2 regions of the Castellaniella ginsengisoli genome follow, and region 2 is predicted to be linked to the other one. Evidence: predicted binding sites of a transcription regulator. Region 2 holds the regulator's gene; the other holds the start of a gene.
The links. Region 2 encodes FliA, which starts transcription of late flagellar genes. Its sites were predicted from a motif close to CTAAAGTTTNNNNNNNNNNNGCCGNTA; they were not measured.
Positions count from the first base shown of each region.

Region 1: the regulator FliA is predicted to act here: its motif matches at 4,564-4,590, upstream of ABRZ00_RS11725 (flagellin).

Region 1 covers NZ_CP158257.1:2,480,151-2,495,701, forward strand. The annotation lists gene ABRZ00_RS11715 (glycosyltransferase) at 1-3,450, shown strand, start outside; gene ABRZ00_RS11720 (flagellin) at 3,586-4,476, shown strand; gene ABRZ00_RS11725 (flagellin) at 4,672-5,571, shown strand; gene ABRZ00_RS11730 (glycosyltransferase) at 5,664-6,719, shown strand; gene ABRZ00_RS11735 (NAD(P)-dependent alcohol dehydrogenase) at 6,874-7,974, shown strand; gene ABRZ00_RS11740 (DUF4351 domain-containing protein) at 8,096-9,115, shown strand; partial or broken gene ABRZ00_RS11745 (YchJ family metal-binding protein) at 9,239-9,358, opposite strand; one part of gene ABRZ00_RS11750 (IS3 family transposase) at 9,394-10,349, opposite strand; AL1L pseudoknot at 10,234-10,350, opposite strand; one part of gene ABRZ00_RS11750 (IS3 family transposase) at 10,349-10,628, opposite strand; gene ABRZ00_RS11755 (YchJ family protein) at 10,591-10,959, opposite strand; gene ABRZ00_RS11760 (ABC transporter permease) at 10,998-11,681, opposite strand; gene ABRZ00_RS11765 (ABC transporter permease subunit) at 11,678-12,394, opposite strand; gene ABRZ00_RS11770 (transporter substrate-binding domain-containing protein) at 12,505-13,320, opposite strand; gene ABRZ00_RS11775 (potassium transporter TrkG) at 13,387-14,751, opposite strand; gene ABRZ00_RS11780 (TrkA family potassium uptake protein) at 14,795-15,451, opposite strand.
Region 2 covers NZ_CP158257.1:2,284,207-2,299,757, forward strand. The annotation lists gene ABRZ00_RS10815 (flagellar protein FliT) at 1-154, opposite strand, end outside; gene fliS (flagellar export chaperone FliS) at 170-601, opposite strand; gene fliD (flagellar filament capping protein FliD) at 608-1,987, opposite strand; gene ABRZ00_RS10830 (flagellar protein FlaG) at 2,076-2,486, opposite strand; gene ABRZ00_RS10835 (RNA polymerase sigma factor FliA) at 2,750-3,502, shown strand; gene ABRZ00_RS10840 (hemerythrin domain-containing protein) at 3,609-4,019, shown strand; gene alaS (alanine--tRNA ligase) at 4,155-6,776, shown strand; gene ABRZ00_RS10850 (sulfurtransferase TusA family protein) at 6,803-7,048, shown strand; gene rpsP (30S ribosomal protein S16) at 7,158-7,418, shown strand; gene rimM (ribosome maturation factor RimM) at 7,440-8,063, shown strand; gene trmD (tRNA (guanosine(37)-N1)-methyltransferase TrmD) at 8,132-8,932, shown strand; gene ABRZ00_RS10870 (PIG-L family deacetylase) at 8,929-9,969, opposite strand; gene ABRZ00_RS10875 (EamA family transporter) at 9,998-10,918, opposite strand; gene ABRZ00_RS10880 (methyl-accepting chemotaxis protein) at 11,287-13,332, opposite strand; gene ABRZ00_RS10885 (SDR family NAD(P)-dependent oxidoreductase) at 13,585-14,352, opposite strand; gene ABRZ00_RS10890 (alpha/beta fold hydrolase) at 14,410-15,348, opposite strand; gene ABRZ00_RS10895 (PLP-dependent aminotransferase family protein) at 15,357-15,551, opposite strand, start outside.

The sequences.
Region 1 (15,551 bases), 200 kb from region 2:
ACCCTAGATAACGCCATCGATTATTTGAAGGCCACCCCGATCTTTGGCATGACGTTGGCAGAGGATCTATTTGAGTTAAATAGATTGTCATATGGCAATTTTGTCAAAGAGTCTGGGCGTGGGTTTTTTGTGCACTATCCGCATTATGGTGCGCACACTGGCGATAGTCTCGATCGTTTTTATAAGTTGTTGTGTAAGGATGTTGGCCTTAGCCTGCCCATGATCAGATTCATGGGCGTAAGCACGGCGGTCCAGTGCGCGCTTTTCTTGCTCGGAAAATTTTCACCTATAGAAGATCTGCAGCAACGCTATCAAAGTGCGCAACATGTGTTCAAATTTCTATTTTTTAACGGCTTTCACCAAGAACTTCAGCAGGGTGGCTTGCTGCTGAATCTGAGAAAATGGCTCGCCGACGATCCTGCTTGCTTGAAAGGCCTGAATAAATATGCGGCGTCGAACATCGACGATCTGGTGTTTGATGCGAATTTCCTGAAGTGGTTCATTGATATCATCAAGGCCTTTGAGTCTCGCGCGAAGATTGGCGAAACATTACTTTCCAGACGTTTCAGCAATTTTTGTGCGGATGTTCTGGATGTTGATGTGCAGCATGACGACAAAAAAGCCTCGGGTCGTGGCGGTGATAGGCTCTCGCAAGGCTTGGCCTGGCTGGACGAATTAAACGCAAAATTTCAGGATACCTTGCCGGACGACATAGGCCGGTGGAAAGGCGCTACTGTGTCCGCTGGCTCCGCGGGTCCTGGCGTAGTTCCACAACCCACTTGGTCGGTTGCTGACTGGTTCAAAGATCGCGCGCCATCAGCTGCCAGAATCCGGCTGCTGCAGTCCTTGGTGAATGCGCATCCGGATGTTGGCACTTTGGGTGCGGTTGTGGTTCTGCCCGACGAACCAGAGCCAGAGTCCCTATCCAGAACGCTGGCTAGTCTGTATGCCCAGAGCCAGCCTTTGCATAAAATTTGGCTGATCGGGAAGACGGCGCCAGCCACGCTGCCGGATGGCAATTTTGAGTATCTGCCCGCTGAATCACACTGGTCTCAGCCGCTTGCAGATCAGATCAGCCAAGCACAAGCGCCAGATTTCATCTGGATACTGTATCCTGGCGACCAATTGCTTCCCCATGCTGCTTTGTTATTCGGGGAATACCGCCTGCGCCATCCGGATCCATTGGTTTGGTTCGCTGACGAGGCCATGCTCGAAGATGGCGTGCCGGGCAAACCCATGCTCAAGCCGGATTTCAACCTGGATCTTTTGCGCAGCTATCCCTACATGGGGCGAAATCTGATTCTCAGTACTGCCGCTGTTCAGGCAGTCGGGGGGCTGCAGGATGCTTATGGGCAATTGGCTGCTCAGGATCTTGCCTGGCGATTGGTGGAACAGGCCGGCCCCCAACTGGTGGGACATATCCCCGAAGTCGCTGTTTACACGGATCAACAGTTGTTTTCCTGGCTGGCAAATGCAGATGTCGCATCGCACGCGCGATCGGTGACGCAGGCTCACCTGGATCGGATTGGCAGTACAGCCACGATCCAAGCCACCGGACGGGTGGGCGAATCCCGCCTGGAATATCCGATTTCGGGTGAACCCCTGGTATCCATCATCATCCCGACACGCGATCAACTGCCTGTGCTGCGGGCTTGCGTGGAAAGCCTGATGGAGAAAACCGCCTATACCCGCTATGAACTTTTGATTGTGGACAATGGCAGTCAGGACAAGGCTGCGGTTCAGTTTCTGCAGCAGTTGGAGGCGATGGGTCTGGAGCAGGTGCGCATCCTTCGATGGCCGCATCCTTTCAGCTTTTCAGCCATCAACAATTTCGCCGCTAAGCAGGCGCGCGGGGACGTCCTGCTATTTTTGAACAATGACACGGAAGTGATCGATCCGGAGTGGTTGGGCTTGATGTTGGGTCATGCCTTGCGCCCCGAGGTCGGTGCAGTCGGCGCACGCTTGGATTATCTGGATGGCCGCGTCCAGCACGCCGGCCTGGTACTGGGTATGGATAACAGCGTCGGGTTTGGGTTCCGAGGGGAATCAGATCAGACTCAAGGCTATATGAATCGCCTGGTGACGACCCAGAACGTCGGGGCGGTCAGCGCTTCGTGCATGATGATGCGCAGGGATGTTTACCAGGAACTGGGCGGTTTCGATGAAACAGATTTTCCTGTCTTTTATGGTGATGCGGATTTGTGCCTGCGGGTGACGCAGGCAGGCTACCTGATTACCCAAGCGGCTGAAGTCCGGCTCAAGCATATGGGTGGAGCTACCCGCTTGCTGACCGAGCAATTCGGTCAGGATGCGTTGCCGAATCTGGAGCAGAGTGATCGCCTGTATGCGAAATGGCTGCCAAAATTGGTTGATGACCCCTCCTACCATCCTGCTTTTGGACGTCTGTCCCCGGGTTTTAGTTTAAGTCGTGAGGCCAGTCGAATTCATCGGCCGCTGCCGGGGCGACCTCTACCAGTAGTGTTGGCGTCGCATGGCGACTGGCAGGGTTGTGGACACTACCGGATCATCCACCCTTTTCAGGCGCTGGAGTCCGAAGGGCGACTAGAAGGCGGGTTGAAAGACGGGAATTTTCATTTTACTGACGTGGCTGGATCTCAGCCAGATGTGGTGATATTGCAGGGTGCTTGGGGTAACCAGGGCATTTTGGATGAAATACGGCGGATTCAGGATGCTGTTGGGGCAAAAGTCTTGCTTGAATTCGATGACTATCTGCCCAATGTGCCTGTACGCAGCATACATCGACGCGCTATGCCAAAGGATTTGATTAAATTGATGCGTCGAGCAATTGAGCGGGTGGATTGGCTGGTGGTTTCCACGCCTGCACTGGCTGAAGAGTATTCTGCTTGGCACCCGGAGATCAGGGTGGCTTGTAACGGCTTGCCAAAAAACGTCTGGGGCAATCTTTCTGGGCAACGGCGTACCGGTAAAAAACTGCGCCTAGGTTGGGCTGGTGGTAATAGCCATACCGGGGATTTGGCTGTAATACGCACCTTGATTAAAGATATGGAAGACGAGGTCGACTGGGTTTTCATGGGCATGCAGCCAGAAGACATTCGTTGCGAATTTCACCCGGGAGTCGAAATTTCGAAATATCCCGCTGCATTGGCCGCACTGAATTTGGACCTGGCACTAGTGCCTTTGGAAATGAACCAATTCAATCGCAGTAAGAGTAATTTGCGTTTGTTGGAACTTGGTGCCTGCGGGGTACCAATCATATGTACCGATATCGAACCGTATCGCTGCGATTTACCTGTAACGCGGGTGCGCAATCGCTATCAGGATTGGGAAAAAGCGGTCAGAGAGCATCTGGCAGAGCCCGAGGCCCTGGCACGACAAGGCGACGCTCTACAAGCGGCGGTCCGCCAGTCCTGGATGTTGGAAGGCGCTTTCCTGGATCAATGGGTGGCGGCTTGGTTGCCGCGTCCGTAGCGTACCCTGGAAATTTTTGCTGACCTCCTAAAGTTCTCTGTCCTTGTACCGTTAATGAGCCAGAACAGGAGGTCACTCGGTTTGTCATCCTGGGCAATACGGGCGGATCTCCGCCGAATCACTTAGGAGTCTTTCATGGCTGTTATCAATACTAACTATCTTGCTCTGGTCTCCCAGAACAACCTGAACAAGTCCCAGTCCTCTCTGGGTACGGCTATCGAGCGCCTGTCTTCAGGCTTGCGCATCAACAGCGCGAAGGACGACGCCGCTGGCCAGGCCATCGCCAACCGCATGACCGCCCAGATCAAGGGCATGACTCAGGCTGCCCGCAATGCCAACGACGGCATCTCGCTGGCCCAGACCGCCGAAGGCAACCTGAACGAAATCAACAATAACCTGCAGCGTATTCGCGAACTGGCTGTCCAGGCGGCCAACGACGTCAATGGTACGACTGACCGTCAGTCAATCCAAGATGAAATCAAAGCGCGTCTTGATGAAATTGATCGTGTTGCCAACGGCGCGAAATTCAACGGCACTGATCTGCTGAAAGCCAGCGGCACTCTGACGATCCAAGTGGGTTCCAACACGACGTCGAATGACGTCATCGAGATTAAGACCTTCAACGCGACGGTGGCTTCTGGCGGCCTCTTGAGCGGTGCTGCTGCTGTTAGTGGCTTTACCGGTGCGGCGGATATCACTGTCACGGGTACGACCGGCGGGTCCGGCACCGCAGGCAGCGCCGTTAACAATGCACACAAGGTCATCAACACTGTCGACAAGATGCTGGAAAACGTCGACAAGGCTCGTAGTGAGCTGGGTGTGGTGCAGAACCGCCTGACCTCGACTGTTAACAACCTGAACAACACGATCACCAACCTGTCGGCTTCGCGTTCGCGGATCGAAGACGCCGACTACGCGGTGGAAGTGTCCAACATGACGCGGGCTCAGATTCTGCAGCAAGCCGGTACCGCCGTGTTGGCCCAGGCCAACCAGGTCCCGCAAACCATGCTGTCCCTGCTGCGTTAATTCGCACAGCGGATCGGGGCGGTTTCGGCCGCCCCGGCATGTGGAAAAGCCACTGGCGCAAGTCGGTGGCTTTTCTCTATGGTGGCCCTAAAGTTCTCTGTCCTTGTACCGTTAATGAGCCAGAACAGGAGGTCACTCGGTTTGTCATCCTGGGCAATACGGGCGGATCTCCGCCGAATCACTTAGGAGTCTTTCATGGCTGTTATCAATACTAACTATCTTGCTCTGGTCTCCCAGAACAACCTGAACAAGTCCCAGTCCTCTCTGGGTACGGCTATCGAGCGCCTGTCTTCAGGCTTGCGCATCAACAGCGCGAAGGACGACGCCGCTGGCCAGGCCATCGCCAACCGCATGACCGCCCAGATCAAGGGCATGACTCAGGCTGCCCGCAATGCCAACGACGGCATCTCGCTGGCCCAGACCGCCGAAGGCAACCTGAACGAAATCAACAATAACCTGCAGCGTATTCGCGAACTGGCTGTCCAGGCGGCCAACGACGTCAATGGTACGACTGACCGTCAGTCAATCCAGGATGAAATTTCAGCGCGTCTACAGGAAATCGATCGTGTTGCCAACGGCGCGAAATTCAACGGCACTGATCTGCTGAAAGCCAGCGGCACCTTGACGATCCAAGTGGGTTCCAACACGACGTCGAATGACGTCATCGAGATCAAGACCTTCAACGCGACGGTGGCTGCTGGTGGCCTCTTGAGCGGTGTGACTACTGGTGCGACTGGTGGTGGTTTTGACACCTCTGGCGCTATTACAGTCACGGGTACGACCGGCGGGTCCGGCACCTCAGGCAGCGCCGTTAACAATGCACACAAGGTCATCAACACTGTCGACAAGATGCTGGAAAACGTCAACAAGGCTCGTAGTGAGCTGGGTGTGGTGCAGAACCGCCTGACCTCGACTGTTAACAACCTGAACAACACGATCACCAACCTGTCGGCTTCGCGTTCGCGGATCGAAGACGCCGACTACGCGGTGGAAGTGTCCAACATGACGCGGGCTCAGATTCTGCAGCAAGCCGGTACCGCCGTGTTGGCCCAGGCCAACCAGGTCCCGCAAACCATGCTGTCCCTGCTGCGTTAATTCGCGCAACGGATCGGGGCGGTTTCGGCCGCCCCGGCATGTGGAAGCCACTGGCGTAAGCCGGTGGCTTTTTTATTAGGTACGATAAGCCTATGAAAACCCCCACCATCGCCTTGGTCATGATCGTGAAGAACGGTGCGGCCACGTTGGCACGGTGCCTGTCCAGCGTGCAAGGATATGTCGACGACGCGATCGTGTTGGATACAGGCTCGACGGACGACACCGTGGCCATAGCCCGGGGTTTTGGCGCCCAGGTGCATCACTTCGACTGGACCAATGATTTCTCGGCCGCACGCAACGCGGCGCTGGCCTGTTCATCGGCGGATTGGAATCTGATCCTGGACGCCGATAACTGGCTGGTCTCCGGGCATGATTTATTGAGTACCCTGGGTAGTCAGTCGTTCATCGGCCAGGTGGCGATCCACAATCGTTTCATGCAGGGGCAAGAGGTCCGGGAATCCATTGAGTGGGTGTCGCGCATTCTGCCGCGTGGTGTCCGCTATGCCGGCAGGATCCACGAGCAACCGGTCAACAACCAGGGGCTGATCAGGCAGCGGCTCGAGGTGCACGTGGGCCACGATGGTTACATGCCCGAAGGGCTGGCCGCCAAAAAAGGCCGTAACGAAGCCCTGTTGCGTCAGGCATTGGCTGAAACCCCGCAGGATGCCTATCTGGCGTATCAGTTGGGCAAAGAGCTGGCCATCTATGGACAACACGACGAGGCGGCCAGGCACTTTTTGCAGGCCATGGCGTATTCGACGGGCGCACAGCAGTTCCGCCACGACTTGGTCGTGCGGGCTTTGTATTCGTTGAAGCAGGCCGGGCATCTGGAACGGGCCATTCTACTGGCCGAGGAAGAATTCCCCTATTGGCAGGATTCCCCGGATTATTTCTTCTGCGTCGCGGACGTTTTCCTGGACTGGGCGATCCAGCACCCCGCCGAGGCAGAATCCCGGTTTCTGCCGATTGTGGAATCCAGTTGGCTGAAGTGCCTGGAGATCGGTGAACGCCCGGACCTGTCGGAATCCGTCGCTGGCCGGGGCAGCTATCTGGCCGCGCAGAACCTGGCCGTGCTGTACGAGAACACGGGGCGGGCGGCCCAGGCGGCCGAATACCGGGACAAGGCCCGGGCGATGCGGCCAGGCTAGGCTGTCCGCATCCGGCGGCGGAACCCATGCTCTGCATGAGTATGGGTTCTCATGATGTGGCGCAAACTCTTGGCCGCAGCGAAGCTATACGATGAAGCCATCGCCTGCGGGCGGGCAGGCTGGGATTCCGCTGATCGCATCCAAGGAGAGCATCATGGTCGCCACAATGAAAGCAGCCGTGTTCGTCGAACCCGGCCGAATCGAGCTGGTTGAAAAACCCATCCCCGATGTCGGCCCCAACGATGCGCTGGTCCGCATCACCACCACCACGATCTGCGGCACCGACGTTCACATCCTCAAGGGCGAATATCCGGTCGCCCCGGGTCTCACGGTCGGTCATGAGCCCGTGGGCGTCATCGAAAAACTCGGCAGCGCGGTCACCGGCTACGCTGAGGGTCAGCGTGTGATCGCGGGGGCGATCTGCCCGAATTTCAGTTCCTACGCCGCGCAGGACGGCGTCCCGTCGCAGGATGGCAGTTACTTGATTCCGTCAGGGCGCTGCGGCTGCCACGGCTACAAAGCCACCGCCGGCTGGCGTTTCGGCAATCTGATCGACGGCACCCAGGCGGAATACGTGCGGGTGCCCGATGCACAGGCCAATCTCGCGCCGATTCCAGACGACCTGACCGACGAACAGGTGCTGATGTGCCCGGACATCATGTCCACCGGCTTCAAGGGGGCTGAAAACGCAAACATCCGCCTGGGCGACACGGTGGTCGTCTTCGCCCAGGGGCCGATCGGCCTGTGCGCGACCGCCGGCGCGCGCCTGTTGGGGGCGACCACCATCATCGCGGTGGACGGCAACGAACACCGCCTGGGCATTTCGCGGCGGTTGGGCGCCGATGTCACCCTCGATTTCCGCGATTGCGACGTGGTGTCCGAGGTGATGCGGTTGACCGGCGGGCGTGGTGCGGATTCGGCCATCGAGGCGCTGGGTACGCAAACCACGTTCGAGCAGGCGCTGCGCTGCCTCAAGCCGGGCGGGACGCTGTCCAGCCTGGGCGTGTATTCGCAGGATCTGAAGATTCCGCTCGATGCCTTTGCCGCCGGCCTGGGCGATCACCGTATCCGCACCGCCCTGTGCCCCGGCGGCAAGGAGCGCATGCGCCGCCTGATGAACGTGATTGCCGCCGAGCGGCTGGATCTGGGCGTGCTGGTTACCCACCACTACAAGTTGGATGACATCGTCGCGGCCTACGATCTGTTTGCCCGCCAGCGCGACGGCGTGTTGAAGATCGCCGTCAAACCGGCTTGAACCGTATCGTCTGACACAGCCCCAATGGGATGACGGGATCGTTTGATCCGTCCGTACATCCCAGTCTGGTGATGCTGGCGGGTCTTGCCCAGAATGGGGCTCCCGGATTCGGAGCCCTGCCATGCCCGGCCTCGACACTGCACTGTCTGCCGCTGCGCCCATCGACGACCACGACAGTCCCTGGAAGGAAGCGCTGGAGGTTTTCTTCCTGCAAGCCCTCGAACTATTGGTCCCGGGTCTGCATGCTGAAATAGATCGCACAGCCGCGCCGGTTTTTTTGGACAAGGAGCTGCAGGCCATTGCCCTGCCGGGCAAGAAGGGCCGCCGCTTCGTGGACAAGCTGGTCCAGGTGCGCCTGTGCAGCGGCGCCGCGGCCTGGCTGCTGATCCACGTCGAGGTCGAACGCCGCCTGCGCGGCCGCAAGTCCCTGAGCCTGTTCGCCTGGCGGATGTACGAATACCGCCATCGCATCCAGACCCGCCTGATGCGCCAGAGCGATCTGGCTCTGCCGCCGCCCGTCTACAGCCTGGGCATTCTGCTGGACAACCCGGGTGTGGGCGACCATCTGGTCTACACCGACGAACACCGGGGGCAGGGCGTGCATTTCACCTTTCCTGTCGTAGAATTGGAGGCATGGCGGTCACGCTGGGACGAACTGGAATCCCGGGCGGCCGGCAATCCGTTCGCGGTGGTGGTCATGGCGCAGTTGCAGGCCAATCGCTATCGGGATAAGCGCACGCGCCTGGGGCCCAAATTCGAACTGGTCCGCAGCCTGCGGCGCTATGGCTATGCGCCGAACACCGCCGGCCAGATCTACCGCCTGATTGAATGGATGATCACGCTGCCCAAGGATCTGGAACCGGAATACCTGCGGGCGGTCAACGCCCTGTCGGAGGAACACAAGATGACGTACGTGACGCTGATTGAACGCGAAGGCATCAAGCGCGGCCGTGTCGAAGGTCGTGTCGAAGGTCGTGTCGAAGGCCAGGCCGATCTCTTGCTGCGCCAGGTTCGTCGCCGCTTCGGCGCGGTAGACGAGGCGACCGAGCAGCGCATCCGCAGCGCCCGGGCGCGCGACCTGGAAACCTGGTCCTTGAACATTCTGGACGCTGCGACGCTGGATGACGTCTTTCGCGATTGATCAAGCGGTTTATGGGCCTGCCCAGGACGATCACGGACAAGTACTCGCCATCGCCCTCGGCTTTGCAAAAGTATGCCGCGGCTTTGGTAGGAGGCTGGGGCCTGCTTCGTGTGACTCCTGGTTTTATTCCACCATGGTCCCATCCACATACACCCACACCCCTTCCAGCCGTGTGAAGCGGCTGGTTTCATGGATCCGGGTGGCGCGGCCGTGGATGCGCACCCGGGCGACGAATTCCACGGTCATGAATCACACCGGGGATCGCGGAGGCTGTTTGGTTAAAGTAAAACAGGTTCCACAGTCGGCGCTGCAAGTTGCCGATAGTATCGCGCTTCGGCCTCAGCGGGCGGAATGTCGCCGATGGATTCGAGCAGGCGTTGGTGGTTGAACCACGAGACCCATTCCAGGGTCGCCAATTCCACGGCAGCCTTGGTTTTCCAGGGCGCGCGCCGATGAATCACTTCCGTTTTGTAGAGGCCGTTGATCGTTTCGGCCAGCGCATTGTCATAGGCGCTTCCGGTGCTGCCGACTGATGGATTGATTCCGGCCTCGCTCAATCGGTCGGAGTAGCGGATGGACACGTATTGGGATCCCCTATCGGAATGATGGACGAGCCTATCGGACTGCGTCGGTCTTCGGTCATAGACAGCCTGCTCCAGGGCATCCAAGACAAAGTCTGTCGTCATGCTGCTGGAGGCTCGCCAGCCGACGATACGCTTGGCATAGGCGTCAATGACAAAGGCCACGTATAACCATCCCTGCCAGGTTGAGACGTAGGTGAAATCTGCGACCCACAGTCGATTGGGCCGGTCGGCCTCGAAGCGCCGCTTCACCAGATCTCGTGGACAGGCAGCTGCGCTATCAGGGATCGTGGTGCGAACCCGTTTGCCGCGCCTGATCCCCTCGATGCCAAGGTGTCGCATCAGACGCTCCACGGTGCACCGCGCCACCATCACCCCTTCTCGATTCAACTGCTTCCAGACCTTGCGGGCTCCATAGACCCGAAAGTTCTGTTCCCACACACGCTGGATATTCACCATGAGTTGTTCATCCCTCTTGGCTCGCAGGCTTCGCAGTTCCGGATTCCGGCATCGGGCGGCATATCGCCGGTAGGCTGACGGGGCGACCTGCAACACCTTGCAGATCGGCTCGACCCCATACAGGCCCCGATGCTGGTCGATGTAGGCGTTTATTTCTTCAGTTCGCGGTCGAGCGCCGCCTGAGCGAAAAAAGCGCTGGCCGACTTGAGAATTTCATTGGCCCGGCGCAATTCCTTGACTTCACGTTCCAGAGCCTTGATGCGCTCTTGCTCTGCCTGCGGCACGCCGGCCCGCGTACCGGCCTCCACTTCCTGGATCTGAACCCACTTCAACAGGGTGTATGCCGAGCAGCCGATCTTGGGCGCAATGGACTGCACTGCTACCCACTGCGATGGATACTCGCCACGATGCTCCTGGACCAGCCGTACGGCGCGCTCACGAACTTCGGGGGAAAACTTGTTGTTCTTGCTCATGGCTCCATTCTCTCAAGAATCGAAGCCTCCTGAAAACCCGGTGTGATTCAGTCTCATGATCGGTGTCGGCCCGCTCGTGGCGGCGCACATCCAGGCCCAGCCAGCGTGTTCCTGGCTCATTGGGCTCCAGCGCGGCGGGGCGGGTGTCCGGATGCCAGGTCTGCAGCAGATAGTCCAGTTCATCCAGTACATAGGCGCTGTAGCGCGAGCGCATCAGGGCCTGGGCGTCGGGTGCCCGCAGGCGCAAGGGACCATGATGCCAGCGGCCGCAGCAGTCGGCGTAGGCGGCCGGCAGGCCGCAGGGGCAGGGGTGATCGGGTGCGTGTTTCATGAATGATGGCTCGCCGGTCGGCGTGCATGGACACTGGATTAAGCCCCCGTCCGGATCCCCAAACTGCGTTCCACCAGCCAGGCGCAGCCCAGCAAGGTGACGTTGATGGCCAGATACAGCACGCCGGCGATGACGAAGGTCTCGACGATCAGGTAGCTCTGGCTCATGAGGCGGCGGGCGAAGCCGGTCAGTTCCATCACGGCGATGGTCGAGGCCAGGCTGGTGCCCTTGATCGCCAGCACCAGCTCGTTGCTGTAGGCCGGAAAGGCCTGGCGGATGGCCAGGGGGAAACGGATGCGGCGAAAGATCTGCAGGCGGCTCATGCCGCAGGAGGCGGCGGCATCCAGTTGGCCGGTGGGCACGGACTGCAATCCGCCACGGATGGCTTCGCTCATGTAGGCGCCGCTGTTCAGGGCGATGGCCAGGATGGCGCAGCGCGCACCATCGGAGAACAGCCACCACAAGGCGGGCTGCCCGCGTACGAACTCGAGCGTGCCGATGCCGTAGTACAGCAGGAACAATTGAATCAGCAGCGGCGTGCCGCGAAACACGGTGCTGTAGGCAAAGGCGGTGCCCGACACCAGCGGGTGGCGCGTAGTGCGCATCAATGCCGCGCCCAGGCCCAGCAGCGAGGCGAACAGGATGGAGAACAGGCCGATGCGCAGGGTGATCCAGAACCCTTCGATCAGGACCGGGACGGCTTTTTCGAACAGGTCGATCATCGCCCGGCCCCCCGCATGCCGCGACCGAAGTGGCGCTCGGCCCAGACGAACAGGCCCTGGCTGCAGGCGCCGATCAGGAAATACAGGATGCCGGCCATCAGGTACAGGGCCAGGGGCGCGCGCGTGGCGGCGGCGCCCAGGACGGCGGCGCGCATGAGTTCGACCAGGCCCACTAGGGATACCAGGGCGGTGTCCTTCAGGGCGGCCTGCCAGACGTTGTTGGCGCCGGGCAAGGCGTACCAGAACAATTGCGGCAGGGTGATGCGGCGCAGGCACTGGCGGCGGTCCAGGCCGATGGCGCGGGCGGCTTCGAGCTGGCCGGGATCGATGGCCTTGAAGGCGCCGCGAAAGACCTCCACGCTGTACGAGCCCGAGATCAGCGCAATGGCCAGGATGCCGACCAGCATGGGAAACACGGTGCTCATCAGGTCGTCCCATTCCAGCCAGTCGGCCAGGTCGGCGGCGGGCTGCACCGCGCCGAAGAACAGCAGGTAAATGATGAGCAGTTCGGGGATGCTGCGCACGATCAGGGTGTACAGGGCGACGAGCGCGCGCGCCGCACGGTTGGCGCCGGTCTTGGCGGCCGCGCCGGCAATGCCGATGGCCATGCCCAGGCAGATGCCGCAGATGCTGATGAAAACGGTCATGGCCGCGCCGCGCAGCAGCATGCCGCCCCAGCCGGCGCTCAGGATATCGTGCAGAGACTGGATCATGGAATCGAGCAAAAACCCCAGGGCGGTGCCGGGATGAAGCCGCCGGCGGCCCTGGGGGCGTGACGCGGGCCCCGGGCGGGGCCGCTTGCGTCGTCAGGCATGGTCGAGGATTACTTGCAGGCGGCGTAGTTGGACAGATCGACGCCGAACCACTTGGTGCTGGAGGCCTTGATGGTGCCGTCGGTGATCAGCTCGCACAGGGCCTTGTCCACCTTGGCCTTCAGTTCGGTGTTTTTCTGATTGATGCCCGCTCCGATGCCCAGGCCCAGGACTTCCGGGTCGGCGCTGCTCTTGACCACGGCCTCGGCCAAGGCGAATTTCTCCTTGCCGGAGGTCTCCAGGAACTGGCTTTGGGGGGTGACTTCGGAGAAGGTCGCGTCCAGGCGGCCGGCCGCCAGGTCCATTTGCATCTGGTCCTGGGTCTCGTAGGTCTTGAGCTTCATGTCCGGGGCGTATTTCTGCAGGAAGGCGCCCTGGGTGGTGCCGCTTTGCACGCCGACGGTCTTGCCCGCCAGGCCGGCCATCAGGGCCTTGGGATCGGCGGCCTTCAGCAGGGCATCGCCCTTGGGCAGCACGAAGGCGGAATCCTCGGTGGCATAGGGGATGCTGAAGGAGATGACCTTGGCGCGCTCGGCGGTGACGGACATGCCGGAAATCACCAGGTCGAAGCGCTCGGCCTGCAGGGCCGGGATCAGGCTGTCGAAGGCCTGGACCACGAAGCGGCATTTCATGTCCAGCTTCTGGCACAGGGCCTGGCCGACGTCGGCGTCGAACCCGGTGACCTTGCCGCTGGCGTCGACCATGCTCCAGGGCGGATAGCCGCCCTCGGTGCCGATTTTCAGCGTGGCGGCCGAAACCGTAGTGGCCAGGCCTGCAAGGCCGAGGGCGGCGCACAGCGCAGCCTGTCGTGCGATGGAAATCACCATGGACGGAATCCTAATGAGAGGTTGGGATTGGGAAAGGAGTAATAGTAGTACATCATGGGCCAAGGTTCACCCGATCTGGACGACCGTCTCGGGGTAGCGCACCCGGCTGCGGCGTTGCGTGCCGAGGCTGTAGACCAGCGTCAGGGGACCCAGGCGGCCGATGAACATCAACAGCATCAGCACGATCTGGCTGGGCAGGCTCAGGGCGCGGGTCAGGTCGGGGCTGATGCCGGTGGTGCTGAAGGCCGACATGACCTCCATGACCACGGCGATGAAGGGCATATCCTCGAACAGGCTGACCAGGAAAATGCCCAGGCAGACCAGCAGGCCCGACATCATCATCAGGGCCAGGGCTTTCTGGATGGTTTCCGGCGCGATCGTGCGATGCATCAGCACGACCTCCTTGCGCTGCAGGATGTAGGCGCGGACCACGGCCAGCAGGACGATGAAAGTGGCGAGCTTGATGCCGCTGGCGGTCGACAGCGAGCCGCCGCCAATGAACATCAGGCCGGTGAGCAGGAAGCGCGAGCTGTCGTAGAGCTGGCCGACGTCGACGCTGGCAAAGCCGGCGGTGCGCGCCGCGATGACCTGGGTCCAGGCCGCCAGCCCCTGGCTTGCGGCGGGCAGCGCCCCCAGGGTGTGCGGGTTGCGCGCCTCGATCAGCCAGAACAGCATGAAACCGGCCAGGTTCAGGATCAGGGTGCCGATCAGCATCAGCCGCGTGTAGTAGGCCAGTGTGGCCCAACTGCGTTTCTGCTGGATGTCGGCCAGCACGCTGAAGCCCAGGCCGCCCAGGATGATGCATCCGGTGATGACGAAGGTCGTGACCGGGTCTCCGGCAAAGCCGGCCATGCTGCCCGGGAACAGCGACACGCCGGCATTGTTGAAAGCCGAGACGGCGTGGAACCCGGCCAGCAGAAAGGCATGTTCAAGGCTGTCGTGGCGCCACCACCAGAGCGTGAGGATCAGGACGGCCGCGCCTTCGATGGCCAGGGAAAACTTCAGCACCGTCAGCGCCGTCTGGCGGATGCGGGCCACGCTGGTCTGATTGAAGGCTTCGAGCGCCAGCGCCTGGTATTTCAGGCTGACGCGCTTGCCCAGCGTCAGGGTGGCGATGATGGCGAAGGTGACGAAGCCGATGCCGCCGATCTGCACCAGGGCCAGCAGCACCGCCTGGCCGAAGAAAGTCAGGTCCGTGGCCGGATCGATCAGCATCAGGCCGGTGACGGTGACGGCGGAGGTGGCGGTGAACAGCGCCTCGAACACGCCGAAAGGGTGGCGCTGCGCGATGGGCAGGGCCAGCAGCAGGGTTCCGGCCAGGATCAGGACCAGGAAGCTGCCGGCCAGCACGGCCGGCGGGCTGGCCTGCAACTGGCCGGTATGGCGCGCCTGGCGGTAGGCCTGCAGCGGATGGAGGTTGATGCGGGCCATGCTCAATCGGGGCGGACGGGGTGCCGGGTCATGGGAGGGCGGCTCAGCTCAGTTTCGGAGCGGCGTTTTTCAGGAAATGCAGCGGACCGAACAGGATCAGGGTGTCCTTGGCGCGCACCACGAACTGGTCGGTGGGATGCACGGTGGTCTCGCCTTTGCGCTTGACGGCCAGGGCGTGGATGGCGCCCGGCGGGTCGGTGGTCAGGGCGTCGCCCAGGGTGCGGCCATCCAGTTGTGCGCTGGCTTCGATCTCGACCACGAAGTCGCCATTGCCCAGGGAGATATAGTCGTTGACCATGGGGTAGCTGAGCACCTGGGCGATCCGGATGCCCATTTCATCCTCTGGGTGGATGATGCGGTTGGCGCCCAGTTTGGCGAGGATCAGGTGATGCGCGCGCGAAGAGGCCTTGACCCACAAGACCTTCACGCCAAGGGCCTTCAGGTGCACGGTGCAGACCAGGCTGGCCTGCAGATCTTCACCGATGGCGACCAGGACCACGTCGTATTCGGCCAGGCCCAGCTCCGCCAGCGCGTCGCGGTCGGTGACGTCGGCGATGGCGGCGCGGGTGAGCTTGTCGGCCATCTGGTCGACCACGCGGCCGTCGGCGTCCACGCCCAGAACCGAATGGCCCAGCCGCATCAATTCCAGCGAGGTGGCGCTGCCGAAGCGGCCCAGGCCGATGACGGCGAATTGTCCCATGGTGATCCTTCCGTGTTCCTGTTGGCGCAATTTGAGCATATCGCCCCCGCAGCCGGGAGGCCTGGACGCTTTTGATGAGCCCGGGGTGGCGTCGCGGCCA
Region 2 (15,551 bases):
CGAGCGCCTTCAGCCGTTCGACCGCCAGTTGATAGCGGGCGCCAAGCGCCACCAGTTCATCCCATTCCTGTGCTTCGGCCTTGATCAGCATCTGGCCCGACAGGTCGGCGATTTCCCGGTAATGCTCGAGGATGGTGGCGTGCGACGTGCTCAAGGGACTGAATTCCGGTCAGTGGCTGGGGGGCGGATCGCTGAATTGCGGATCGACGGCCGTATGCCAGGCGCCGGCCAGGTCGATCAGCATTTTTTCGGCCGTATCGAGCTTGGCTTCGTCGCTGTGCAGGTTGGCCTGCATCAGGTCGCGGATGATGAGTTCGTAGGAAGCGATCAGCAGGCGGGCGACCTCGCCGCCGCGTTCGGTGTCCACGCCCGCCTTCAGGCCGGAATCCACGATGTCGATGGCTTTGGACAGTGCCTTGCCGCGTTCCGCGATATTGCCGTTTTGAAGGTGATGTCGTGCCTGGGCGATGGCGGTGAGCGCACCCCGGAACAGCAAGGAGATCAGGCGCTCGGGCGAGGCGCCGAGCACTTCGGTCTCGAGCCCGATGTTGGCATAGGAGCCGGTGGCGCGGGCGGTGCGGGAGCGGGGTGCGTAAGTCATGGCGGGTTATTTGCTGCTCTTGCTGCTGAGCGCGCTGAGCTGTTGCGACAGATAGCTGCTGAGCGAGTTCATCTGGCTGACCATGCTATCCAGTTGGGTGAACTGGGCGCGATAGGTTTCCATGCGCTGATCGATGCGGTCGGCGGTCGCGTCGTATTGCTTTTTGATGTCGGAGATGGTCTTGTTCAGTCCGTCAGTGGCGGTGCTGAACAGGCCGCCGGAACGGGTGAAGGTTTCTGCGGTCTGATCCACGCGGGCACCGACACCGGTGGTGCCTGTGAACAGGGATTTCACATTCTCGAGGTCTTCGGACAGCGCCTTGGTGAGTTTGGTGTCGTCGATGTTCAGCTTGCCGGTCTTGGGGTCGGTCGTGATGCCGATTTTGGACAGCGTGGTGCCATTGACGGAATCGATGGCGCCTGACAAGGCGTCGCGCATACGGGTCTGCACAGAACGGGCAAGCGAGTCGCCCGTCAGGGGGCTGGATGGGTTGTCGGCGCCGACAGTGTATTTTGTCAGTGTCCCGACCGTGTCCAGCAGACTGTTGTACGCCTTGACGAAATCCTCGACGGCTTTTTTGGCGACGCTGTCGTCGCGGGTGAGGCTCAGGCTGGCGGCGCTGGTGGTGGTCTGGTTCAACGTCAGTTTGACGCCGTCGATCACATTTTCGATCGTGTTGCTCTGGCTGGTGACGGCGATGCCATTGATGGTGAGCTCGGCATCGGAGGCATCCTGGACGGTGACACCCGCCGTGGAGCCGCCCCCGGCGTAGCCCAGGAAGGCATCCAGTTCGGCATTGCCGTCGACCGTGATGTTGGTGACAGCATTTTGCGTGCCGGTTTCGCGGCTGGTGAGCAACAGGCGGTACTGGCTGCCGGGCGTGCCGTCGTTGACGATGGTGGCGTTGACGCCGATGTCGGGATCGGCATTGATGGCGGACACCAGGTCGTTCAGGGACGTGCCTTTGTCCGTCAGGTCGAGAGAGTGTTCGGTGCCGTTGACGGTGATCTTCAGGGTGCCGCCGGTGCCGATGTCGGTCGTGCGGTCGGCCTGCCCGGCATAGACCAGGGTCTGGGCCGAGGCGAGTTTGTCGACCTGGATGGAATACTGGCCCGGAATGGCCGAGCTGTCGGCGGTCGCGGAAAAAGCATCCGAACCGGACTTCACGGCGATTGCGCCGAAGGCGTCCGCTTTGCCGACGGCCTGGGCGGCCTTCTGGAAGGCCTCGACGGAGGACTTCAGTTTGCTGTAGGCGGACAGTTTGGTTTCCGCCGCCGTCTGCCTGCTCTTGATGGTGTTCAGGACCTGGCTTTCGTTATTGCGCAGCTTGTCGAGCAAGTCCGTGAGGGGCAGGCCGGACAGACCAAGAGAAGAAATTGATGCCATGATGTGGTTCTCCGTTCAGCCAATTATGCCCCGTTTCTGCGGCGGCAAAGGCGATTCATAGGGTTGAATTTCGTTTCTGTTCAGAGGGTCAGGCCTGGGTATCCACCCCGGAGCCTTGAAGCTGGACGATCATTTTTGCGACCCGCAGGACGGCTTCGGACGGGATCGTGCGCAAGACGTCGCCGGTTTCGCTGTCGACGATCGAGACGACCAGCCGTTGGGCGTCCTCGTCCATCTCGAAGCGCATGCCGGTGGACCAGGCCTTGAGGCTGTTGTTGACCGACTCAAGCGCTTTTTCCAGGGAAGACTTGGGCGGCTCGATGATCTGCTGCCCGCCGAGTTCGCGCGCATCGGCCTGCTTCTTGAAGCGGCCCGATTGGGCGTCGTCGGCGGGCGTGACCTGGACGGCCGGCTCTGGCTGGGCGGCCGGGCGTTCGGATACGGGAGCCGCCAGACCCAGGCTTGAGGATGCCAGTTGGTTTCCAATGGGATGAATCATGCGTGCTCCTGTCCGGATGGCTTGTTCTGGCCAGGAAGCGCCCGGGGTTTGACTCCCGGATCGGACGCAACCTGGTTTTTCACTCAGGCATAACGGCGGAATTCGGAAAAACTTTAGGATTCTTTCTCTGGAAGGGCGGGCCGCCGCATCCCCGAGGGGGGGTCGAGCGGGAAATCACGGGGAAAAGCCGCGTACCTTGGAAAAACATCCGCGGCATTCCTAGGGCATACTTGCATTTTATGACGTGTTTCACGGATTGTGCGATGCCTCTTTCCGAGGACCAGTTGATCGCTCGCCACGCGCCGCTGGTGCGCCGGCAGGCTCTGGCGTTGATCGGCAGGCTGCCGGCCAGCGTCGAACTCGATGACCTCATGCAGGCCGGCATGATGGGGCTTCTCGACGCGGTGAGGCGCTACCAGCAGCAGGCCGATGCCCAGTTCGAGACCTACGCGGTCACGCGGATCCGCGGCGCCATGCTCGATGAGCTGCGCAGCCAGGATTGGCTGCCACGCAGCGTACGCGCCAAGGCGCGCAGCATCGAGGAGGCCATCCAGGTCTTGCGTCATCGCCTGCTGCGTCCGGCAACCGAGACTGAAATCGCCGAGGAAATGGGCCTGAGCCTGGCGCAATACCAGACGCTGCTCGAAGAAGCGCGCGGCGTTCAGGTGCTGATGTACGAAGACTTGGCGCAGCATCGGGAAGATCACGATGGCGAGGGCGCGCTGGATGCCTCGGTGGGAGGGGCGGCCGGCAGCCCCCTGGACTGGTTGATGCGCGAAGGCCTGCGCGCCGCGTTGATCGAGGCGATCCGCAATCTGCCGGAGCGCGAGCAACTGCTGCTGTCGCTGCAGTTCGAGCAGGATTTGAACCAAAAGGAAATTGCCGCCGTCCTGGAGGTCACGGAAGGCCGGGTGTCCCAGTTGCGGTCCCAGGCCGTGGCGCGCATCCGGGCCTGGCTGTCCAGCCATTCCTGGGAACCCGACGCCGACTCCGACGACTACGAACATCTGCTGTAGGGCGGGCCCGCGGGCCTGCGGCCGCCTTGCGTCGCTTATAAGATTTATTTAAAATACATCTTATGCGGCACAAACTGCCGAACCACAATGGCGAGGGAATCTCTTCATGAATATCGATCGTTTCAAACACCAGCACGTCGAAATCCTCAGCGGCATCAGTTTGCTGCGCCGGTTGTCCCATCAAGGGGTCTCGGATCATGCGGTGGATATCGCCCATGAACTGAAAACGCTCGCTCAGGTGGTGATTCAACACCTGGCGATCGAAGACCGCATCCTGTATCCCTCGCTGGAGCAAAGTGGCAATGAGCGTATGGCGCGCATGAGCGCGGATTACCAGAACGACATGAAAGGCATCGCCAATGCCTTCATCAATTTCGCCCGCCGCTGGGCCAATGCCACGATGCTGACGCGCAATCCCGAGGGTTTTCGCGCCGAGGCCAATACCGTGCTGAAGAATGTGCACGATCGCATGCTGCGCGAGAATCGCGAGTTCTATCCGGCCATCGAGGCGCTTTAGGCGCGCCCCGGACGGCGGAGCGCCGCGCGGAGGGCAAGCCATTGCATCTATAATGCTCGGCTCGGGAAGTTCCGATTGGATTTCCCGCGCGCTCGCGCAGCGCGTTCCCGGCTTTCCCCCTTCGCGGCCAAACGAATGAAAACCTCCGAGATCCGTCAGAAATTCCTGTCCTTTTTCGAATCCAAGGGACACCAGATCGTTCCGTCCTCGCCGCTGGTGCCGGGCAATGATCCGACGCTGCTGTTCACCAACGCCGGCATGGTCCAGTTCAAGGACGTCTTCACCGGCAAGGACACGCGGCCCTATCATCGGGCGACCACTGCGCAGCGCTGCGTGCGCGCCGGGGGCAAGCATAATGATCTGGAGAATGTCGGCTACACCGCCCGGCACCATACATTCTTCGAGATGCTGGGCAATTTCAGCTTTGGCGATTATTTCAAGCGCGATGCCATCACGTATGCCTGGACGCTGCTGACCGAAGTCTACGGTCTGCCCAAGGAAAAGCTCTGGGTCACTGTCTATCAGGAAGACGACGAAGCCTACGACATCTGGGCGCAGGATATCGGGGTTCCTCGCGAGCGCATCATCCGCATCGGCGACAACAAGGGCGCGCGCTACGCCTCGGACAATTTCTGGCAGATGGCCGACACCGGCCCCTGCGGCCCCTGTTCCGAAATCTTCTACGATCATGGCCCCGACATCTGGGGCGGCCCTCCGGGATCGCCCGAAGAGGACGGCGACCGCTATATCGAGATCTGGAACCTGGTGTTCATGCAGTTCGAGCGCGATGCCCAGGGAGTGATGCATCCGCTGCCCAAGCCTTGCGTCGATACCGGCATGGGGCTGGAACGTATTTCCGCCGTGATGCAGCATGTCCATTCCAATTACGAGATCGACTTGTTCCAGAGCTTGATTCGCGCCGCCGCGCGCGAGACCGGCTGCCCGGACCTGGCCGACAATTCCCTGAAGGTCATCGCCGACCATATCCGCGCCTGCGGCTTCCTCGTGGTGGACGGAGTCATTCCCGGCAACGAGGGGCGCGGCTACGTATTGCGCCGCATCATCCGGCGCGCACTGCGCCATGGGCACAAGCTGGGCCAGAAAGGCCTGTTCTTCCATCGGCTGGTGGCCGATCTGGTCGAGCAGATGGGCGAGGCCTATCCCGAGCTTGCCGCCCAGCAGGCCCGGGTCGAGCAGGTGCTGCGCCAAGAGGAAGAGCGTTTCGGCGAAACCCTGGAAAACGGCATGCGCATCCTGGAATCGGCCCTGGCGACTGTGCCGGCTGGCCGGGCGCTGGATGGCCAGACGCTGTTCACGCTTTACGATACCTATGGTTTTCCGGTGGATCTGACGGCCGATATCTGCCGCGAACGCGCCATTGCGGTCGACCTGGAAGGCTTCGAGCGGGCCATGGAGCACCAGCGCGAACAGGCGCGTGCCGCCGGCAAGTTCAAGGCGAGCGCCGACCTCAGCTACGATGGCGTGGATACCCGGTTCGATGGCTACGAGCATCTTGAGGGGCAGGGCACGGTGACGGCCCTGTATGTGGACGGCACGTCGGTCGCCACGATCACCCGGGGGCAGGATGCCGTGATCGTGCTGGATGCCACGCCGTTCTATGCCGAATCCGGCGGGCAGGTGGGCGATACGGGCCAGATCCGCAGCGATTCGGCCCGCTTCCAGGTTGCCGATACGCAAAAGATCCAGAGCGCGGTCTTTGGCCATCACGGCCGCTTGGCCGAGGGAACGCTGTCGGTGGGGGATGCCGTGCACTCCCAAGTCGATGGGCGGCGCCGTGCCGACACGATGCGCAATCACTCGGCGACCCACCTGATGCACAAGGCTTTGCGTCAGGTGCTGGGCGAGCACGTGCAGCAGCGCGGTTCCCTGGTTGATCCGGACAAGACCCGCTTCGACTTCGCCCATGATGCGCCCATGACGGCCGAGCAGATCGCGCGGGTGGAAGGCATCGTCAACGACGAGATCCTGTCCAACCAGGCGGTGCGGACGCAGCACATGGCCTACGACGAAGCGGTGGCCGGCGGAGCCATGGCGCTGTTCGGCGAAAAGTACGGCGATACGGTGCGGGTGCTCGACATCGGGTTCTCGCGTGAACTGTGCGGCGGCACGCATGTGGCGCGCACTGGCGATATCGGCTTGTTCAAGATCGTTTCCGAAGGCGGCGTGGCCGCCGGCATCCGCCGCGTCGAAGCGGTGACCGGGCGCAACGCCTTGGCTTGGGTGCAGCAGACGCGCGAGACGCTGGACCAGGCGGCCGGGCTGCTCAAGACCCAGCCCGCCGAGGTGCCCGACCGCATTCATGCGCTGCAGCAGCAAACGCGCCAGATCGAGCGTGAGCTCGGGCGCCTGCAAGACAAACTGGCCGCCGCCGCGGGCTCCGACCTGGCCGGCCAGGCAGTGGACGTCGCCGGCGTGAAGCTGCTGGCCGCGCGGCTGGCGGGTGTGGATCCCAAGGCCTTGCGCGGCATGGTCGATCAGCTCAAGTCGAAGCTTCCGGGCGCGGTCATCCTGTTGGCCGCCGTGGCCGATGATAAGATCAGCCTGGTGGCGGGTGTCAGCCCCGAGTTGACGGCGCGCGTCAAGGCCGGCGACCTGGTGGGCTCCGTCGCCGTTCAGGTGGGCGGCAAGGGCGGTGGCCGGCCGGACATGGCCATGGGGGGAGGCTCCGACGTGGCTGCGCTGGACGGCGCCCTGGCCGGTGTGCGGGCCTGGCTGGCCGAGCGGCTGGGTGCATGAACCCGGGCACAGAGCCAGGAATCGATATGAGCGAAGACATTCCGCGTACGGATCAGGAAATCGATGCCCGGGGCTTGAATTGCCCTTTGCCTATCCTGCGCACCAAGAAAGCCTTGGCTGGATTGGAGAGCGGCCAGGTGCTGGCCGTGCTGACCACCGACCCGCATGCGGATCGGGATTTTCAGGCGTTCTGCCAGCAGACCGGCAATGCTTTGCTGGCGCAGCAGACGCGCGGCGATGATGTTCGGGTGCATTACGTCCGGCGTCGTTGATGTGTTGTTTTTCACGGTTTTCGCAGGCTGTTCATTCGCATCCATTGCGAAGACGGCCTGACTGATGCTAAAATTTTGCGTTTTTCACAGCATTTTCAAAGGATTATCAATGGTTGTGATTCGTCTGGCCCGCGGCGGCTCGAAGAAGCGTCCCTTCTACAATGTCGTTGCTGCCGATTCGCGTAATCGCCGCGATGGCCGTTTCATCGAACGCGTGGGTTTTTACAATCCCGTCGCCGGTGAAGGTCAGGAAAATCTGCGCCTGGCCCTGGATCGCGTCCAGCATTGGGTGGACAACGGTGCCCAGTTGTCCGACACCGTGGCCCGCCTGGTAAAGGATTATTCCGCCAAGGTCGCCTCCGCCGCCTGATCGCGGATCGTCGTGCCGACGATGGCCGATGCCGTGTGCGTGGATGCTGTACCGCCGGACGACCTGGTCGAGGTCGGCCGGGTGGTCTCGGCCCATGGCGTGCGCGGTTGGCTGAAAATACAGCCTTATTCGCCCCAGGCGGACGCGCTGAAGGGGGCGCCGGTCTGGTGGTTCAAGGCGCCTGAGCCCGTTCTGGGAACAGGCGCTTCAGTGCGTCCGCGCAACCTGAAGATTCGTGCCTGCCGCCGTCAGGCGGGGCGGTTCCTGGTCGCCCAGGTCGACGGGATGAACGACCGCAATGCGGCTGAATCCTTGCAGGGCCATACCGTCTGGGTGCCACGCGCGGCGTTTCCCACAGCGGGCGATGGCGAATATTATTGGATCGACCTGATCGGCTGTGATTTCCATGGCATCGGGGATGACGGTCCTCAGTGCCTCGGGCGGGTCGACCAGGTGCTGGACAACGGCGCCCACGCCGTGCTGCAGGTTGCACTGGGCGCGCCGGACGCCGATGGCGTTTTTCATGCGCTGGTCGACGCCCGCAACCGTCCGCGCCACATCCTGGTGCCCTTTGTCGCGGCGCATGTGCAGCATGTCGATCTCGAGGCTCGCCGGATCGACAGCGACTGGCCCGCCGATTTCTGACACGGCGCATCCAGCAGCGCGCTTGCGTGCCGTGCGCTGCTTCCGGTCCTTCTTTTCCGAGTCGTGCCATGCGCTTTGATCTGATCACGCTGTTTCCCGAGATGTTCGCCGCCGTGCGCGATCAGGGCGTGAGCGGCCGGGCGCATGCCCGGGGGATCTGGTCCCTGGAGACCTGGAACCCGCGCGATTTCACGTCTGATGTGCATCGCACGGTGGATGATCGTCCTTATGGAGGCGGTCCGGGCATGGTGATGCTGGCCGAACCCCTGGCCTTGGCGGTCGAGGCCGCCCGCGCCGCCCGCCTGAAGGCGGGGGCGGATGCGGTGGGCGCGCCGGCGCCTGTCGTGCTGTTGTCGCCGGCGGGTTGTCCGCATGATCAGGCGCGCGCCCAGCGCTGGGCGCAGGAGCGGGGCGCCATTTTGATCTGCGGCCGCTACGAGGGCATCGACCAGCGCTTCATCGACCGCTATGTGGACGAGGAGGTGTCACTGGGGGATTTTGTCTTGTCGGGCGGCGAACTGGGGGCCATGGTCTTGATGGACAGCGTGGTGCGTCTGCTGCCCGGGGTGCTGCACGATGCCGAATCCGCCGTGCAGGACTCTTTCAATCCCGCCCTGAGCGGCCTGCTGGACAGTCCGCACTATACGCGCCCCGAGGCTTGGCGAGGCGACGCGGTGCCCGAACCCCTATTGTCCGGACACCATGCCCGAATCGCCATCTGGCGGCGGGAGCAATCCCTGGCGTTGACCGCGGCCCGGCGGCCGGATCTGATCGCGCGCGCGCGCGCCGCCGGTCTCCTGGACGCTCGCGATGAGCGTGTCCTGGAGCAGGCTGCACGGATGGAGAAACCCGCCGACGGCGGCAGCTAGCGTTGCCCGCTTGAGGCGCCGGGGTCGGCCTGGGCCTGGAGCGCCTGCCCGGCGGGTTGCGCATAATACTGCCGTCCTACCCAGAGCGCTTCCGGCCCGCCCGGGGCCGAACAATCGGCCCCGGGCGGGCAGAGCCGGGTGTCGTCCCGCATGTAGCGCAGGAATATCATTGTTTTGCGAGCCGTCTGGACGGCGTCCAGGTTGGCTTGCCGCTCTTGGGTGGGATAGTTCAGATAACGCGTGCGGGAATAGTCGCCCGGCGCGAGCGCCATGGCGTCCTCGACCAATCGGGCGCCCGCAATATGGTCGGGATGGTCATGCCCCGCACAGCGCCAGCACAGCGACCGGTAGGGAATGGTGATCGAGGGATCCATCAGGCGGATGGCTTGGGGGCGTTCCTGGCGGATCAGTCCGGCCAGCAAGCGAACCAGTTCGTCGCGCGTATAGGTGCTGGGATGAGGCGCATAGGATCGCACGCGGGCGTGGGGCACGGATTCCACCCGGCTCATGGGCGTGAGGCTGCCCCAGCCGTCGCCCAGCCAGGGATCGGGCAAGCGCAACATGATGAGCCGCACGCGCGGGTGGGCGCGCAAGGTGTGGCGCACCAGGGTGTGCCGCCCGACGGTCAGTCCATCGGTGTTCCAGGCATCCGCCGTGCCGGCCATATCGGCATAGGCGGCCATGATGCCGCGCTCGCGCGCCAAGGTGTAGCCCAGGCCCTCGCCCCGGTCGCCGGCTGTCAGATAGACCGTATGCACGCAGCGTCCCGCGCGGATGGCGTCGTCCTGGTCGGGATTCATGAACAGCAGGTCGTCATCGGGATGGGCCACGAAGCTCAGAATCTTGCCTGCCGGGCAATCCGCGCGGGCGGGCGTGGCGGGTTGTAGCGTGGCTTTCGGCGCGGCCTGCGGCTCTGCCGGCAGGGTGGCGCGGGCGGCTGAAGACGGGGCCAGTGCCAACAGGCACAGGATCGGCGCAAGCAGACAGCGGCGCGTGCGCGGGAGCGGAAAACCGGGCGCTGAAGAAAGGGCGGGCATGTGAGGGACTGGGTGAAAGAGGAGGGCGTCAGCGGCGCCGCGAATAGGCCAGGATGACAATGCAGGCCAGCACGATCAGCCCGCCCAGCAATTGGCGGCCGTTGAAGGCCTGGTCCAGGAGCAGCCAGCCCAGGATCAGGCTGGCGACGGGTTCGGCGTTCATGACCGGGGCGTTGCGCGGCATGTCGAGCCGGGGCATGAGGATGAACAGGGTGCAGAATCCTGTGGCGTAGCACAGCGACAGGGCCGCCAGGGCGGCCCAGCCGGCCCAGCCGTCCGGAACGCGCATGCCGCCCGGCATGACATCGGCCATGCCTGCGGCAAGCATGGCGCAAAAAACGATCAAGATCGTGTACAAGCTGCGCACCGGGCCCGCCAGCGAGGCGAGCCGGTGCTCGGTGATCCACAAGGCGCAGGCGAAGAAGCTGGCGCTGCCGAAGGCCAGCAGAACACCGGCTGCCCAGCGGGCGCTCAAGGAAACGCCGCCGCCCAGCAGGCCGGGCAGATCCAGGACCAGCGCCAGCCCCGCCAGAATCAACCCCATCAGCAGACTGGCCCGGCGGCTCGGACGAGGGCCGCCGAGCGCCCAGGTCAGCAGGGCGAACAACAGGGGGAACAAGCTGTTGATGAGCAGCGCCAGGGCGACCGGAATGCGGGCCACGGCGGAGTACAGGCAGAAGCTCTGCAGGGCGATCAACAGGCCGAGCAGGGCCTGCCAGGCGCTCAGCCGCATCGGCAGGCCCAGGCTCTGCCGGCGCCACAGCACGATGCCCGACAATGCCAGCAGGCTGGCGCCTGCCCGGCAGAGGATGCCCAGCAGGACGCCTGCGCCGTCATCGAAGGCGATGCGCGCGGCGATGTGGTTGGAGGCGAAGATCGCGCTGACGAGGATGAGAATGCCGACCGCCAGGTGGCGAGGCAGGGAAAAGGGTGCGGAGGCCGGGGTCATGGGCGCGGATCGGCCGGTGCGAAAAACCGGGCATCGTGCCGGGAGATCGGATTCGCGCGGAAGGCGGACGCAGTCCTCGGGGGAAGGGGCGTCGCGGCGCGATCGCCGGGAGGGCCGTACGGCGCCGGCCGGACAGGCCGGAAAAGGCGTTCTGCTTGAAACATGAGCGGATGGGCGCAACCGGTGCGCGGATCGGAGTGGATCCGGGGGCGGAAGAAGCGCCTGCGGTGGCAGCCGCAGACTGACAAGAAATTTTACGAAACAAGCGCCTGAAAGTTAAGACTTCAGTCGGGCGGACGGCGAATACCGCCGCCCGTGTGTCGCAAGCCGGACACAGGGACGGCGGCGCACGCGCGGGCCGGCGGGGCTCAGGAACGGGCGGTCAGCAGGCGGGGCGCCTGGAAGCGCGGCTGAGGCGTTCGCGGAGAATCCGGCTGCCGCTGCGTGTCGGGCGTGGCGGGCGTGTCGAGCCGGAAGAAAGCGACCAGATCGACCAGGGTGTCGGCCTGCTCCTGCAGGCTGCCGGCCGCGGCGGCCGATTCCTCGACCAGGCTGGCGTTCTGGCGGGTGACGTCGTCCATCTGCGTGATGGCGATGTTGATTTCCTCGATGCCGGTGGTTTGCTCGCGGCTGGCCGCGCTGATCTCGCCCATGATGTCGGTGACGCGGTGGATGCCGTCAACGATGTCCTGCATCGTGGCCCCGGCGCGCGCGGCCTGCTCGTTGCCCTTGGCGGTCGATTCCACCGAGGCGTCGATGAGGCCCTTGATCTCTTTGGCGGCGCCCGCCGAGCGCTGGGCCAGCGCCCGGACTTCGGCGGCCACCACGGCGAAGCCGCGGCCCTGTTCGCCTGCGCGGGCGGCCTCGACGGCGGCGTTCAGCGCCAGGATGTTGGTCTGGAAGGCGATGCTGTCGATCACGCCGATGATGTCGGCGACCTGCTGGGACTTGGCGTTGATCTCGCTCATGGTGGAGACCAGTTCTGCGACGATGGCGCCGCCGTCGGTGGCGGTTCCGCCGGCCGAGGCGGCCAGGGTGTTGGCCTGCTGGGCGTTGTCGGCGTTCTGGCGTACGGTGGCGGTGATCTGCTCGGTGGTGGCGGCGGTCTCGGCCAGGGAGCTGGCCTGCTGCTCGGTGCGCGAGGACAGGTCCAGGTTGCCGGCGGTGATCTGCGCCGAGGCCGAGGCGATGGCGTTTGAGCCGGCACGGACCTGGCTGACGATATCGGCCAGGCGGTCGCGCATGTCCCGCAGGGCGAACAGCAGGCTGGTACGATCCTGGGCTTTCAGTTCGATGGGCACGGCCAGATCGCCCGTGGCGATCCGGTTCAGGAGCGCCGTGGCGTAGGCCGGCTCACCGCCCAACTGGCGCAGCAGCGCCCGTGTGATGAAGTAATTCGCCAGGCCCGCCAGCAGGCTGAGCAGCACGATGCCCCCGGCCAGCAGAACGCGGGTGCGCGACAGACTGCGGGCGCGGTTGTCCAGCACGGATTCAAGCTGCGCCAGCGCGACCTGATTAAGCTGGTACTGGGCGTCGATCGCCTGCGTGTAGCGGGCAAAGAAATCAGTGCTCGGGAATCGCAGTGCTTCAGCCTGGAGGATTTCCTTCTGGGCCAGTTCGATGGCCGTGCGGGCTTCCCGGAGCGCTTTCTTGCCGGGTTCGGCCAGGCTGGCGGCCAGCTCCGGGAACTGCCGGATGGCACTTTCCAGAGCGTCGTTCAGGCTGATGTAGTGCTCTTCGGCGCGATTGATCAGTACCGTGATTCGCAGCCGTTCGGCATCGGACGCCTCATGGCGGGTCAATAGGCCCGATCCGAAGCCGCGGGCCTGGCCGAACAATTCCGTCAGCATGGGCACCTGGTTCAGCGCCGTATCGATCAGGTAGTAGCCTTGAGCCTGCGGGTCGAAACTCAAGCCGTAGTGTTGCAGCAGCAGGGATTTCACCCGAAGCAGGCGGGCGATCAGTTCGACGTGGGCCTGGAAGCTGTCGGCGGGCGCAAGGCTTTTTCGGGCGACCTGGGCGGCGAGGGCGCTCCAGCCTTGACGGACTTCTTGCCAGGCGGCCAGCAGCGCGGGCGTTTCGACGCTCTTGGTCAGCGCTGTGTCCAGCGCCTCGAAGGCGCGGTCCGTTTCGGCCTGCAGGGCCGAGCGCCGGACTTCGGCGGATGTTTCGCCGTTGAGTGTGATCATGGACAGGCCGCGATGCTGCTGCGTCAGTTGCAGGGTTTTCATCAGGAGACGCATGGGCTCCAGGCCGCTGGATTCCAGCTCGGTTGCCCGGATGGTCTTGCCGGATTCGTTGACGTACAGGCTGAAGGGGATGGCGACCAGTACGACGCCGAACAGCGCCAGCACGGCGAATTTTTGCCAGAGGCGAAGCCTGTTCAGGAGGGTATCGAGCGAGCTTTGTTTCATGGAGGCCTTCCGGTCAATCCGGCAGCCGGGGAGCGGCGCCGACGATGGCTCAGTGCGTCAGCGATTGTAAAGTCGGCCCTGCGGAAGAAGGCGGATTTTCCCGGTGATAACCAGGAAGATTGAATGGTTTTTAATCTGGATCAATGATTCTGGATGCCGCTTTCCCGATCCGGGGGCGAGACGCCCCCGGAAAGTGGGCCTGACGGGGAATGGTGCAGGCCTCTCAAAGCGCAGTGACCGGATCGGGGGCGATTAAAGGCCTCCAGCGCAGGCCAGCGTCGTCCCCGTCACGTACGAAGCCGCCGGGGAGGCCAACCAGACGATGGCTTCGGCGATTTCGGCCGGCTCCGCCAGGCGGCCCATGGGGATTTTGGGCGCGATGCGGGCGGGCCGGCCCGGTTCGCCCGCGGTGGCATGGATTTCCGTCAGGGTGCTGCCTGGAGCCAGTCCGCAGACCCGGATGCCCTCGGCGGCCACTTCCTTGGCCAGGCCAAGGGTGAAGGCCTCCAGCGCGGCCTTGCTCGCCGCGTAATGCACGTATTCTCCAGGACTTCCCGTCCGGGCCGCGACCGAAGACACATTGACGATCACGCCCGGCACGCCATGGCGTCGGAAATTCGCCAAGGCTTCACGCGCGCATTGCAGCGCGCCCAGCACGTTGACCCGGAACACGTGTTCGATGGTGCTGTCGGTCGTGTCCGTAAAGGAGCCGATCGGCCCCGTGATGCCGGCATTGTTGATCAGGCCATCAAGCGGCCCGACCTCCGCGTCGATCCAGTCGAACATCCGCCGGATGTCTTCGCTGCGGCCGACGTCGGCCTGGATGATGAAGGCCCGGCGTCCGAGGGCGCGGACCGATGCCGCTACGGACTGTGCCGCGTGTTCGTCGCGGACGTAGTTCAGGACGACGTCGCGGCCCAGGCGCGCGGCGGCCAGGACCGTCGCCGCGCCAATGCCGCGCCCGGCGCCGGTGATGAGCAAGGTGTTGGCCCGCGGGGCGCCGGGATGTCGGTCATTCATGGTCTGGTTCCTTTTGAGGCATGCGTTCGCAGCAATCGGGTGGGGGGCCTGCGCGATTCAATCGCCGGCCGGCATGATCTTCAACCGCCCGGCGGGTTTTTCGGGCAAGGCCGCGTGTCGCAGCCATTCCAGGGCATAGGGCCATAGAATGTCGCGGAAGCGTTCGTGAAAGAATGCGAAGTGGCCGATTGCGTCCAGCCCGACATCCTGCGGGGCAAGCCGCAGGTGGCTGCGGCGGCTGGCGGTGTAGTAGCGCAGCAGGCGGTCCAGCGCCGCCTCGGTCCCATAAGGGTCGTCCTCGGCTCCCAGCGCAAGTATCGGGGCGCTGATCGTTCGGAAATTGAGGGCCAGTTGGGGCGCTTGCGGCTGGCCGGTCTCCGTGCAGCGGCCTCGGCGCACGGAATCCTCGAAGCGCGGCGTCATGCGCGCCCAGTCCAGGGCCACCCCCTTGGGCGTATCTTCCATCCATCCCAGCCGTTTGGCGGGCACATGGCCCAGCAGCCGGGCCAGGAGCGGCATCAGGATGTGCCATTTCAAGAACATGCCGCGCCGTTTCTCTGCCTGGTAGTCCCGCCAGTAGGCGTACTGGGCGCCCATGGTGAAAATCCTGCGCACGCGATGCGCCGATGGCGCAAGCCCGATGACGAAGCCGCCGACGGAGTGCCCGACGACATCGATGTCCTGGCCCGGGAAGCGCTGCATCGCATACCTTAGAACGCCCTCGAAGTCGTGCTCTCCCCAGTCGATCCAATCGGCCTGGAAGCGGCGCAGAGAGCCCCGGCGCGATTCGCCGATGCCGCGATAATCGTAAGACAGGACATCCCAGCCATGGCCGTGCAGGTACTCTGCGAACCGCGCGTAATACCGGCAGCGCACCGAGGTGGCGGGGTTGATGATGGCGACGGGCGCGGGGGCGCCCGCGGCTTGCGGACGGCGCCATAGGAAGCCTCCCAGCGGGTAACCGTCGGTGGCGGGGATAGAGAGGGCTTCAGGCATATCGCGTTTCATCGAGGGGTGTCGAGCATCGCGCCGATGGCCTCGCCGATTTTGCGCACCGCCCATTCCGTACGCGCAGTGAAGACCGAGGCATGGCTCAAGCGCATGCAATTCCTGTATTTTCCCGTGGCGGAGAAAATGTTCCCATGCGCAATCACGATGCCGTTGTCCCGCAGCATGGCATCGAGCGCATGGGAATCAAA